Regions from separate parts of the Erwinia pyri genome, predicted to be linked through region 1. Evidence: predicted binding sites of a transcription regulator. Region 1 holds the regulator's gene; each other region holds the start of a gene.
What was found. Region 1 encodes CRP, which controls carbon source genes, mostly activating them, when cyclic AMP is high. Its sites were predicted from a motif close to ATGTGANNNNNNTCACAT; they were not measured.
Positions count from the first base shown of each region.

Region 1 (3,207 bases):
GATGAAGCGGTGCCGTGGAATCAGGTGCCGGGCACCTTTACGCCGTGGCAGCCGCTGCCCGAACCGACCGACGTGCTGTTTTATGAAGGGCTGCACGGCGGCGTGGTAACCCCGCAGAATAACGTGGCCGCGCATGTCGATCTGCTGGTCGGCGTAGTGCCTATCGTTAACCTGGAGTGGATCCAGAAGCTGGTGCGTGACACCAGCGAACGCGGCCATTCGCGTGAAGCAGTGATGGATTCAGTGGTGCGCTCAATGGAGGATTACATCAACTTCATTACGCCGCAGTTTTCACGCACGCACATTAACTTCCAGCGCGTGCCGACGGTGGATACCTCTAACCCTTTTGCGGCCCGGGCTATCCCTTCGCTGGATGAAAGCTTTGTGGTGATCCACTTCCAGGCGCTGGAAGATATCGACTTCCCCTACCTGCTGTCGATGCTGCAGGGATCGTTTATTTCGCATATCAATACGCTGGTGGTGCCGGGCGGGAAAATGGGGCTGGCCATGGAGCTGATTATGGGGCCGTTGGTTAAACGGCTGATTCAGGGCAAGAAAATTGAGTAACGCCCGGTAAACAGGCGTTACTCCTACGCTCAGCGAACTACTTTTCCTCTAATTCGATCACTTCGTAGCTGTGGGTCATATTGACCCCTTTACCCAGCATCAGCGCCACAGAGCAGTACTTCTCGGCAGAGAGATCCACGGCGCGCGATACGGCTTTGTCACCCAGCCCGACGCCGCTGACGATAAAGTGCAGATTAATATGGGTAAAGAGGCGGGGAGCCTCTTCACGCCGCTCTGAGGTGAGCTTCACCTCGCAATCCTTTACGTTATGGCGGCCCTTCTGCAGAATCGAGACCACGTCGATGGCGCTGCATCCGCCCGCGGCCATCAACACCATTTCCATCGGGCTTGGCGCTTTATCCCCGGAGTTTCCATCCATCAATACCTGATGTCCTGATGAGGATTCTCCCAAAAACGTTAACCCTTCAACCCACTTGACCCGAGCCTGCATAACAAATTCCTCTAATTCATTTAGTTAACTTCAGATTACGCTTTAGCCTGAAAAACGGCAATGCGGCAGTTTTCCCACTATGCTGAAGCGAGACAACAGAAGACACTCGTTGAAAGCTGTGCTACAAACAAAGCTGTAATATTTTCGTCAGTACTCTACAAGCACGACGAAACGGGACAACATAACGAGCCAGGCTTTTCACAGAGGCCCGAATACATTTCCTGATGGGAAACGCTTGATTATTTCAACGCCTGACAGGGAACTCTGCCCCTGTATTTAGGCACGATGACAACAGAGGATAACAGCGAATGGTTCTCGGCAAACCGCAAACAGACCCGACACTTGAATGGTTCCTGTCACATTGCCATATTCATAAGTATCCATCCAAGAGCACGCTGATTCATCAGGGTGAAAAGGCAGAAACCCTCTACTACATCGTCAAAGGCGCAGTAGCGGTGCTTATCAAGGATGAAGAAGGCAAAGAGATGATCCTCTCTTACCTCAACCAGGGTGACTTCATTGGCGAACTTGGCCTGTTTGAAGAAGGTCAGGAGCGTAGCGCGTGGGTACGTGCGAAAACAGCCTGTGAAGTGGCTGAAATCTCCTATAAAAAATTCCGTCAGCTTATTCAGGTCAATCCTGACATCCTGATGCGCCTCTCGGCACAGATGGCCAGTCGTCTTCAGGTTACCTCAGAGAAAGTGGGCAATTTAGCTTTCCTTGATGTGACAGGTCGCATTGCGCAAACTCTGCTGAATCTGGCGAAGCAACCCGACGCTATGACGCACCCGGACGGGATGCAGATCAAAATCACCCGTCAGGAAATTGGGCAGATTGTTGGCTGCTCACGCGAAACGGTAGGCCGTATTCTGAAAATGCTGGAAGATCAAAACCTGATCTCGGCACACGGTAAAACCATCGTTGTCTATGGCACACGCTGATCGGCTCTGATCCACGGCGCAACAGCCTCTGTTGCGCCTTTTTATTTGGTACGGAGTGATGTGGCGTCGACTGATCTATCACCCTGAAGTGAACTACGCGCTGCGCCAGACGCTGGTGCTCTGCTTACCGGTGGCTGTCGGCTGGCTGCTGGGTGACCTGCAACGGGGCCTGCTCTTCTCTTTAGTGCCTGCCTGTTGCAACATCGCCGGTCTTGATACTCCCCACAAACGTTTCTTCAAGCGCCTGCTCATCGGCGGAACGCTGTTCGCTTTCAGCAGTTTTCTGATCCAGTATCTGGGCGGAAAGGCGGTGCCTTTACCCCTCATCCTGTTCACCATGACGATGCTGCTGGGCATCACCGGCGAGATCAGCCCGCTGCATGGCCGGCTGCTGCCCGGCTCGCTGATCGCCGCTATTTTTACCCTCAGCCTGGCTGGCCGGATGCCAATATGGGAACCGCCAATGCTCTACGTGCTGGGCACCATCTGGTACGGCGTCTTTAACTGGTTCTGGTTCTGGCTGTGGAAAGAGCAGCCGATGCGGGAAACGCTCAGCCTGCTCTACCGCGAGCTGGCGGGCTACTGCGAAGCCAAATACACCCTGCTGACCAGGCTGACGGATCCGGAAAAGGCGCTGCCGCCGCTGCTGGCCCGGCAACAGAAAGCGGTCGATCTGATCACTACCTGCTACCAGCAGATGCATATGCTCTCCGCCACCCGCTACAACCATCACAAACGCCTGACCCGGGCGTTCCAGGTAGCGCTGGATCTGCAGGAGCATATTTCGGTCAGCCTGCATCAGCCTGAAGAGGTGCAAAAGCTGGTAGAGCAGAGCCATGCTGAAGCGGTAATCCGCTGGAATGCGCAGACCATCGCCGCCCGGCTTCGCGTACTGGCTGACGATATTCTCTATCACAAGCTGCCTGAACGCTTCACGATGGATAAACAGCTACAGGCGCTGGAGAAGATCTCCCGACAGCACCCGGACAATCCGGTGGGCACCTTTTGTTATTATCATTTCAGCCGCATCGGCCGGGTTTTACGTACCCAGAGGCCGTTGTATCAGCGGGATTTGATGGCGGACCGCCAGCGCCGTCAGCCACTGTTACCTGCTATCAGAAGCTATCTGTCGCTGAAATCCGCCGCGCTGCGCACCGCCTCGCGCTTTGCAGTGATGCTGACTTTTGCCAGCTCGCTGGCGCTGTTCTTTAATTTGCCCAAGCCTTACTGGATCCTGATGACGGTGAT
Region 1 is NZ_CP132353.1:410,914-414,120, reverse strand. Features, by position in the region: gene Q3V30_RS01875 (phosphoribulokinase) at 1-567, shown strand, start outside; gene Q3V30_RS01870 (OsmC family protein) at 605-1,018, opposite strand; gene crp (cAMP-activated global transcriptional regulator CRP) at 1,327-1,959, shown strand; gene Q3V30_RS01860 (YccS/YhfK family putative transporter) at 2,018-3,207, shown strand, end outside.

Region 2 (3,207 bases), 1.3 Mb from region 1:
TACTGGCGCAGCCTACCACCACGGCTGGCGCCCCGGAAAGCTCGCCTTCAGCCAGTGATTTGATGATGATTTCCGGGCCAATGCCCGCCGGGTCGCCCAGGGTAACCGCAATAATTTTACTCACTCGCCTTCTCCTCAATAAAACGAAAAACGTCCACCAGAGTGGTGTCATCACCAAAACCGCCAGCCTTAGTGAGCACCAGCAGATCGTCTCTTACCTTCAGCAGATGGCCATACGGCACGCAGCCAGCCACCTGCCCTTTAATCTGAAAGCCCTCTGCGCCCAAACCTTTAGCAACAGCGATAGCCACGTCACCGCCTGAGAGATAGAGGGCGGAGGGGGAAAACGCCTGCAGCAGCTCGCGCGTTGAGTCCGCAAGAAAGGCGCAAATCTGGTCGCCCAACTGCTGGCGGCTCAGGTTATAGCGTTCACAGAGTGCGGTAATTTCCTGCCGCTGACCGGACTGCTGGCAGGTTCGGATCACGCAGTGCTCCCCCCGCTGCAGGGCGCTCAAAGCTCGCTGTCGCCAGCGTCCGGCATCCGGCCAGCCGGTAAAAAGTTGTCGGATATCAACATCAACGACGGTAAAGGGGTGATGTGAATCAAGCCTGGCTATCTGCCGTTGCGAGATCTCACTCATCGACCCGATAACAGCCAGCACGGGCGCGCGCCCGATCGCGGGCATCACCACAGGGGCCTCATGGCCTCCGCCCGACAGGGAAAGACTCAGGGCATCGCTCAGCCCGGCAGCCCCCGCCAGCAAGGGACGCTGAGGTAGCTCTGCTGCCGCTGCCATGATGCGCTGCAGATCCTCTTCGCTTTCGGCGTCGATCACGATAAACCGTTCGCCACGCGCCATCGCCCTGGCCAGGACTTGACAGAGATCGGGCTGGCGAACCTGCTGCAAAGAAATCAGCCCGCTGACAAGCCCGCTCTGCTCCGCCAGCCGCTTGCTGACGCTGGCATGAAGGACCGGGGTTTTAGGATCGCTGGCATATTCCGTTTCGGTCAGCAGCACGCCGTTGATAAAGCATTGACCGGCTACCGTGGTGCGCCCCAGCTTAGGTACAGCGGGCACCACCAGTGCAGCAGGCGCCCCGCTGGCAAGCAGCGCTGCTTCAATTTCAGCGCCCGGATTACCGCGCAGCGTGGAGTCCATTTTCTTGAATACCCAGCCCGCCCGGGCGATAGCCTGCCAGCGCTCTACCGCTGAAGAGGTTCGTTCAGCCGCCACCCCGGCGCTGACAGCCCGGCTGTCGGTGCTGATCGCCCAGACGTCCGCCTGCTCGCCCGCAGCCTGCGTAGCAACATCAAACAGGACGTTAACTCTTGCACCCGCGCTGGCAAACCCGCTGCCGGCATCGTTGGCACCGGTAAAGTCATCAGCGACTACCAGCACAGGTGTGCTCCACTGCTGCAACATTTCTTCTCCTGCAATCCTGGCTGAGCGAGAGTCGCTCCGACTGATAATGATTATATTCAATCACGATTGATTATATGTGAGCAAGATCAAATTAATCGAAATCGATTTGTCCTATAAAATTAGGCACTGCTCGTGAGGCTAAGGCGAGTAAATGACGAAATACAATCACCCAGCACCTCCGGGGCGTGGGCAGAGACAAGGTAAGATGAATGAATATCAACAGCACGGTAATCAGTGGCTATCAGACGCTCAATGATATTGGCTATCTGCTTGAGCATAAACAGCACGTCCTGTTAGTGACGGACAAAAACATTGCCGGGATCCCGGTCGTACAGGCGTTGATCAAACAGATCTGCGCAAAAGTGGCAACGGTCAAACTGATCGACTCCGTGCCGCCAGAACCGAGCCAGCACGATGTCGCCGCTATTCTCGCCACCCTGAACACCCAGGGCGTTGATATGGTGATCGGCGTCGGTGGCGGCAGCGTCCTGGACGTGGCCAAGCTGCTCTCTGTGCTGTGCGTGGAGCAGCCTCCAACGCTGGAAGCGCTGCTGGCGGGTGAAAAACCGCAGAGCCGCACCGCTTCCTTACTGATCCCGACGACGGCAGGCACCGGTTCAGAAGCCACCCCAAACGCGATTCTCGCCATTCCGGAAAAAGAGACCAAGGTCGGGATTATCTCTCCGGTGATGCTGCCTGATTACGTGGTGCTGGCACCCGAGCTGACCACCAGTATGCCTGCCCATATCGCCTCTTCCACCGGCATTGATGCGCTGTGTCATTTGATCGAATGCTTTACCGCAACGGTCTCTAATCCGGTCAGCGACAACTATGCGCTGATTGGCCTGAGAAAGCTGTTTACCAGCCTTGAGACGGCGGTGGCCGAACCGCACAACCTGGCGGCACGTCTGGATATGCTTTGGGCCTCTTATTATGGCGGCGCAGCAATTGCCCATGCCGGAACGCATCTGGTGCATGCCATGTCCTATCCGCTGGGCGGCAAATATCACATTCCGCACGGCGTGGCGAACGCCATCCTGCTGGCTCCCTGCATGCGGTTTGTCCGTCCGGCCGCCGTAGCCAAATTCGCTCAGGCATACGATCTGATCCCGCAGGCAGATCTCTCGCTGAGTGAAGAAGAGAAATCCGTAGCGCTGGTGGACTATTTCTCCGCGCTGGTGAAACGGCTGCAGCTCCCTGCCAGCCTGGATGAACTGGGTATCAACGCCGATCACCTGCCCTACCTGGTCGAAGCCGCGCTGGAGGTACAGCGCCTGATGAAAAATGTTCCGGCTCCGGTCACTGCCAGCGACGTCCGCGACGTCTACCTGACGCTGTTCCCGACCCTGACCCACTAACCGATTACGAGGACACCATGAGCAAAAAAATTACCGGCGTGCTGACCGCTATCGTCACTCCGTTCACTGCGGAAGGCGACTACAACGAACCGGCAATGCGCCAGCAAATTCAGCGTCAGCTGGCGGCCGGCAACGGCATTTTCTGCGGCGGCACCAACGGCGAGTTTTTCGTACTGAATGAGCAGGAAAAGCTGGCCGTTACCAGAACCTGCGTGGAAGAGGTGGCAGGAAAAGCCTTTGTTGTGGCGCATATTGGCGAGATCTCCACCCGTGAAACAATTCGCCTTGGCAGGCAGGTGGCGGCGCTGGGCGTTGACGCTGTGTCAGTCATTACGCCCTATTTTGTCCCGCTTAAGCAGCAAGAGCTGATCGCCCATTACGAAGCGGTGGCAGACGCGCTGGATGTGCCGGTTTTCCTCTACAAC
Region 2 is NZ_CP132353.1:3,682,623-3,685,829, forward strand. Features, by position in the region: gene Q3V30_RS17510 (D-threonate 4-phosphate dehydrogenase) at 1-124, opposite strand, end outside; gene dtnK (D-threonate kinase) at 117-1,424, opposite strand; gene Q3V30_RS17520 (iron-containing alcohol dehydrogenase) at 1,634-2,782, shown strand; gene Q3V30_RS17525 (dihydrodipicolinate synthase family protein) at 2,800-3,207, shown strand, end outside.
Region 2: the regulator CRP is predicted to act here: its motif matches at 1,499-1,516, upstream of Q3V30_RS17520 (iron-containing alcohol dehydrogenase).

Region 3 (3,207 bases), 680 kb from region 1:
AACCATCGCAAAACAGATCGCTCTGGCGCTGCGGGATGAGGTGGCAGATCTCGAGAAAGCGGGGATTGGCATTATTCAGATTGATGAGCCTGCCTTGCGTGAAGGGCTGCCGCTTCGTCAGTCGGACTGGGCTGCCTATCTGGAGTGGGCAGTCGATGCGTTCCGCCTCAACGCCGCTGTGGCGCAGGATGACACCCAAATTCATACCCATATGTGTTACTGCGAGTTTAACGACATCATGGACTCTATCGCCGCACTGGATGCGGACGTGATCACCATCGAAACCTCACGTTCCGATATGGAACTGCTGGAGTCGTTTGAGGAATTTGATTATCCGAATGACATTGGACCGGGCGTTTACGATATTCACTCGCCAAATGTGCCAGAGGTGGAGTGGATAGAGGCGCTGCTGCTGAAAGCGGCAAAACGCATCCCGACGGAGCGTTTGTGGGTAAACCCGGATTGCGGTTTGAAAACGCGGGGCTGGCCGGAAACCCGCCAGGCTCTGGCTAATATGGTTCAGGCGGCGCAAAACCTGCGTAAGATCGAAGCCTGATTTTTCTGTTGTTGTGTTGTTGTGCTGGGGCGCTATTGCGCCCCTTTTTTATTACTTCACATCATATTGCCGGAACCAGGCAAGCATCCTCTGCCAGCCATCCTTTGCGGACTCTTCGTGATAGCTTGGGCGATAGTCAGCGTTAAATGCATGTCCCGCCTCGGGATAAACGACGATTTCCGCTTTTGCGTTGGCGGCACGCAGCGCCTGACGCATCTTCTCCACGCTCTCCTGCGGAATACTCTCATCCAGACCGCCATAAAGCCCTAATACCGGCGCAGTAAGGTCAACGGCAATATCCACCGGCTGCTTCTGCTGCTTCAGGGTCTTTTCGCCAACCAGTTTGCCATACCACGCAACGGCGGCTTTTAGCTGCGGATTGTGCGCCGCGTAGAGCCAGGTAATGCGGCCGCCCCAGCAAAAACCGGTGATCGCCATATTACGCATATCGCCGCCGTGGCGTGAGGCCCAGTTGGCGACATGATCCAGATCGGCAAGCACCTGAGTGTCGGGAACCTGGCTGACTAATTCGCTGAAAAGCGTTGGAATATCATTATATTCGGCAGGATCGCCCTGACGGAAATAGAGCTCCGGCGCCACCGCCAGATAGCCTTCCAGCGCCAGGCGGCGGCAGATATCACGAATATGCTCATGTACCCCGAAAATCTCCTGAACCACCAGGATCACCGGCAGCGGACCGCTGGCATTACGGGGCTTGGCATGGAACGCGGGCATATTTTCGCCCTGGGTGGGAATGGATGTTTCGCCTGACAAAATCGCTTCGCTGTCAGTGATAATTGTGGTCGATGCGGTAGGCGATACCGCGGGAGCGAACCCATTATTGCTCATTTTTTGAGTCATATTTTCTTCGGTTTTCATTGTCCTCTCCGTGCATGCATTAGCGCAATCAGCTAACTATAGCCAGGATTACGTTTGGGTCAGGGGATGCTTTTCTCTTCACCATTAACACTGCCATCAGCTTACCGACACCACAACTTGTGGCAATCGCCGATGACACAGTGATTAAATGCGATCTGTGTCACATTTAAGTTTTTATTCACTGCAAGTTTCATTAACTTAAGTGAGTAATCTCACATAAATTTTCCAGGCTTTGCACTATTGTGACCGCCTGATCCTTATCCCCCTTTCCCGTTACAGGAGTTTGAAATGGCACACTCAGACGTTTTTCATTTGGGTTTAACTAAAGCGGATTTGCAGGGTGCGACGCTGGCGATTGTGCCGGGCGATCCTGAACGGGTAAAAAAAATCGCGGCATTGATGGATAACCCGGTTCATCTCGCCTCACACCGTGAATTCACTACCTGGCGTGCAGAGCTGGATGGCAAAGCGGTAATCGTTTGTTCTACCGGCATCGGCGGTCCTTCCACTTCTATCGCAGTAGAGGAGCTGGCTCAGCTGGGCGTGCGTACTTTCCTGCGTGTCGGTACGACGGGAGCTATTCAGCCAGATATCAATGTTGGTGACGTACTGGTCACCACGGGTTCTGTTCGTCTTGATGGCGCCAGCCTGCACTTTGCACCGCTCGAATTCCCTGCCGTGGCCGACTTCACCTGTACTACTGCGTTAGTCGAGGCGGCTAAAGCGGCAGGCGCAACCACGCATATCGGTATCACTGCCTCTTCTGATACATTTTACCCGGGCCAGGAACGCTACGATACCTATTCAGGGCGCGTGGTGAGCCGCTTTCAGAACTCAATGCAGGAGTGGCAGCAGATGGGAGTGCTGAACTATGAGATGGAATCCGCCACATTGTTAACCATGTGTGCGAGCCAGGGACTGCGCGCAGGCATGGTTGCCGGCGTGATTGTTAACCGGACTCAACAGGAGATCCCGGATGCAGAAACCATGAAAAGAACCGAAAGCGATGCGGTACGCATCGTGGTTGATGCCGCACGCCGTCTGATCTGATGATTTGAAACAGAGGAGGATCTCTCGGTGATTCTCCTCTCCTTTTCCTTCCTCTGCCGCTGTTTCCCGATCTGCCTCCAGATTCCCACTGAAATCCTCTGTATAGCGCTTCCTGCCATCGTTTTGTCTGGACATTCATACAGTGCGGCTCTACCTTTTCCGTAGCAAAGTCAGGGCAGGAGAGAATAAGGGTGGATGCAACAATCAGCTACGGTATTTGTCTTGGGCTGGCAGGCCTGTTAGCGGGATGGATGATTGCCTGGTTTCGCGGGCAGCAACTTTCTGCGAAACAGGAAACGGAGCGGCAGCTGCTTGTGCAGTCCGCCAGCCAGCTTCGCGAGGAACGCGACAGGCTCCAGCAACAGCTGGAAGCCCAACAGCAGGCGCAACGGCACACTGAGCTGGAACTGCGTCAGCTTCATGGCGCGTTGTCTGCGTCCCAGGAAAAACTCCACCATCTGGATCACTGGCGTAATGAAGCGGAACAGCTGACGCGCGAATTACGTAATCAGTTAGAAATCAACAGTTCGCAGGAAGCGGAGCTGCGGGAAGTCACTATCCGCCTTGAAGAGACGCGCATGGCTGCCGAAGAGAAGCAGCGTTTGCTGGTGAACAGCGAGCAGCGGCTGAATGCACAATTTGAAAATCTGGCGAATCGCATCTTTGAAAACAGCGGCCGCCGGGTTGATGAGCAGAATAAGCAGAGCCTGAACAGCCTGATC
Region 3 is NZ_CP132353.1:4,248,975-4,252,181, reverse strand. Features, by position in the region: gene metE (5-methyltetrahydropteroyltriglutamate--homocysteine S-methyltransferase) at 1-556, shown strand, start outside; gene Q3V30_RS20130 (dienelactone hydrolase family protein) at 608-1,435, opposite strand; gene udp (uridine phosphorylase) at 1,724-2,485, shown strand; gene rmuC (DNA recombination protein RmuC) at 2,677-3,207, shown strand, end outside.
Region 3: the regulator CRP is predicted to act here: its motif matches at 1,584-1,601, upstream of udp (uridine phosphorylase).

Region 4 (3,207 bases), 2.0 Mb from region 1:
GGGCGGTTACGCTACCGGTAACGCGCTGGCGCTGGCTGGGGTGGTGAGCGGTTATGATTTAACGGTGGAAGCCACGCTGACCAAACTCCATTTCCTGCTGAGCCAGGATCTTTCCAGTGATGAAGTCAGGCAGTTGATGCAGGTCAACCTGCGCGGTGAACTGACACCCGATGAAAAGTGAGATGAAAATGGCTCCTCAACAGGCTCTGTTGCTGATTGATTTACAGAATGACTTCTGCCTCGGCGGAGCGCTGGCGGTGAAAGATGGCGATGAGGTTATTGCCGTAGCCAATCACTATGCTGGTGAGTTCAGCCAGCGAGGGCAGCCGGTTATCGCCACGCTCGACTGGCATCCCGCCACTCACGGCAGCTTCGCCTCGAATGCGGGTGAGCAGCCCTGGACGGTGGGAGAGCTGGCTGGGCTGCCGCAGGTCTGGTGGCCCGATCACTGCGTACAGCATACCCCTGGAGCTGAGTTACACCCTTTACTCAATGCGGGCTTGATTACCGATCGGGTTTTTAAAGGCGAAGATGCGCAGGTGGACAGCTACAGCGGCTTTTATGATAACGGGCACCGCAAAAAAACGCGGCTGGACGCTTTGCTGAAGGCTCAGGGGATTACGGCGCTGACAGTAATGGGGCTGGCAACGGACTACTGCGTGAAATATACGGTGCTGGATGCGCTAGCCACAGGCTACACGGTAACGGTGATTTCAGCCGGGTGCCGGGGCGTCGATCTTAATCCGGGAGACTCGGCGCGTGCGTTGGAAGAGATAAAAAACCTGGGCGCGATCGTTCTCTGATTCTCCTTATCAGGTGAGCAACAGAGAGATAAAGCCAGCGGTAATCATCAGCGTGATGACCGTGAACTCTCCCAGAGGCTACTTTTTACCGTTCGGTTTACTCTTCAGCGCTCACGGAACAGCACGCTGGAACCTGTTCTGTCTCCAGCGTGCTGTTCATTATTCCTTATGGAATAATTTATTATTGCAGCCTGATGCGGGTGACGTTGTCGTCGTTGATGCCAAATTCTTCCTTGAGCTGTTTCTTGCTCTTCATCACCATCTCGCCGCCCTTGCCCACGCTCATATGCTGCGGCTCATCATTATGGCGGGCCTGCCAGAGCATAACCAGCTGCAGGCTGTTCTCTTTCTGCTCCGGCGTTAACGCAACGCCATCTGCCCACTTGCCGGTTTCTACCGCGGTGGCAAGACGCTGATACACTTCCGGCGTCATGCTGGCGATCATCTCATCAAGCTCCATATCCGCTACCCTTTAATATTGTTGCCATCTTCATCAGAGAAGCTTAGCGAGGCGGAGTTTACGCAGTAGCGTTCGCCCGTAGGCTGTGGGCCATCCGGGAAAACGTGCCCCAGATGCGCGTCACAGTTGCCACAACGAATCTCAATGCGCTGCATACCGTGTGACTCATCCTCAATATACCGAATGGCATCATCATGGTGAGGCTGATAGAAACTGGGCCAACCGCAGCCTGAGTCATATTTAGTTTCAGACAAAAACAGGGGCGAGTTACAGACCAGACAGTGGTAGATCCCTTCGCCTTTGTTATGCAGCAGCTTGCCGGAGAACGGCGGTTCTGTGCCGCGCTGCTGAGTCACATAGCGCTGCATTTCGCTTAAATCGCTTTCTGGGGTGAATTCGTTCGGTTCTTTAGCCATTTTGCTCGTCTCAGGCAGTGTGATTCTGAAAATATCGGCTAGTATTCTAACAAATACTTAACAACGTCAGGGGATTTTTTTCTCTCAGGCGAAGTCTGAAAGTTATCTGAGGGCGAAAATGTGATTCAGATCACCCTTTGATTGCAGCACCCCTTTATATTCGGGCAAGGGGTCCCCATATCCCTGTTATGCAGGGGTGGCGAAAGGCGCTTTTTGACGAATAATTCCTGTCAGCAGGTTTGATTTGTCGCAACTATTGAAGCGATTCCGCTTGACGCCTGGTAAGGTTTTTGTAATTTTACAGCCAACCTTTTATTCACTAACAACAGCTGGTGGAATATATGACTATCAAAGTAGGTATCAACGGTTTTGGCCGTATCGGTCGCATCGTTTTCCGTGCTGCTCAGCAGCGTTCTGATGTAGAAATCGTTGCAATCAACGATCTGCTGGACGCAGAGTACATGGCTTACATGCTGAAATATGACTCTACTCACGGTCGTTTTGACGGCACCGTAGAAGTCAAAGACGGCCATCTGGTTGTTAACGGCAAAACCATCCGTGTTACCGCTGAAAGAGATCCAGCTAACCTGAAATGGGGCGAAATCGGTGTTGATGTGGTTGCAGAAGCGACCGGTATCTTCCTGACCGACGAAACCGCGCGTAAACACATTCAGGCTGGTGCCAAGAAAGTCGTTCTGACCGGTCCATCGAAAGATGACACCCCGATGTTCGTGATGGGCGTTAACCACAAAGCTTACGCTGGCCAGGATATCGTTTCTAACGCTTCCTGCACCACTAACTGCCTGGCACCGCTGGCAAAAGTTATCAACGACAACTTCGGTATCGTTGAAGCGCTGATGACCACCGTGCATGCCACCACCGCTACTCAGAAAACCGTTGATGGCCCGTCTCACAAAGACTGGCGCGGCGGCCGCGGCGCATCTCAGAACATCATCCCTTCCTCTACTGGCGCAGCTAAAGCTGTAGGTAAAGTGATCCCTGAGCTGAACGGCAAACTGACTGGTATGGCGTTCCGCGTCCCTACCCCTAACGTTTCCGTGGTTGACCTGACTGCACGTCTGGCTAAACCAGCTTCTTACGCTGAAATTTGCTCTGTTATCAAAGCAGCTGCAGAAGGCGAAATGAAAGGCGTTCTGGGCTACACCGAAGATGAAGTGGTTTCTACCGACTTCAACGGCGAAACGCTGACCTCTATCTTCGATGCCAAAGCTGGTATCGCACTGAGCGACACGTTTGTGAAACTGGTTTCCTGGTACGATAATGAAACGGGTTACTCCAATAAGGTCCTGGACCTGATTGCTCACATCGCAAAATAAGCGACGTGAAATGTGTTGAGGGCGACTACGGTCGCCCTTTTTATTTGCTGAAATACGGGTCCGCTTATGAACGAAAAACTCTTTTCTCTTCCGGTTATCGAACAGATCAGCCCCTATCTCTCACAGCGCAAAATGGGCGAGCTGCCGATCCTGGTGATTGCGCATCCCAAAGTGCGTGCGGCTGTGGCCCT
Region 4 is NZ_CP132353.1:2,450,672-2,453,878, forward strand. Features, by position in the region: gene ansA (asparaginase) at 1-181, shown strand, start outside; gene pncA (bifunctional nicotinamidase/pyrazinamidase) at 189-803, shown strand; gene Q3V30_RS11330 (YeaC family protein) at 985-1,263, opposite strand; gene msrB (peptide-methionine (R)-S-oxide reductase MsrB) at 1,269-1,679, opposite strand; gene gapA (glyceraldehyde-3-phosphate dehydrogenase) at 2,021-3,016, shown strand; gene Q3V30_RS11345 (D-hexose-6-phosphate mutarotase) at 3,083-3,207, shown strand, end outside.
Region 4: the regulator CRP is predicted to act here: its motif matches at 1,798-1,815, upstream of msrB (peptide-methionine (R)-S-oxide reductase MsrB).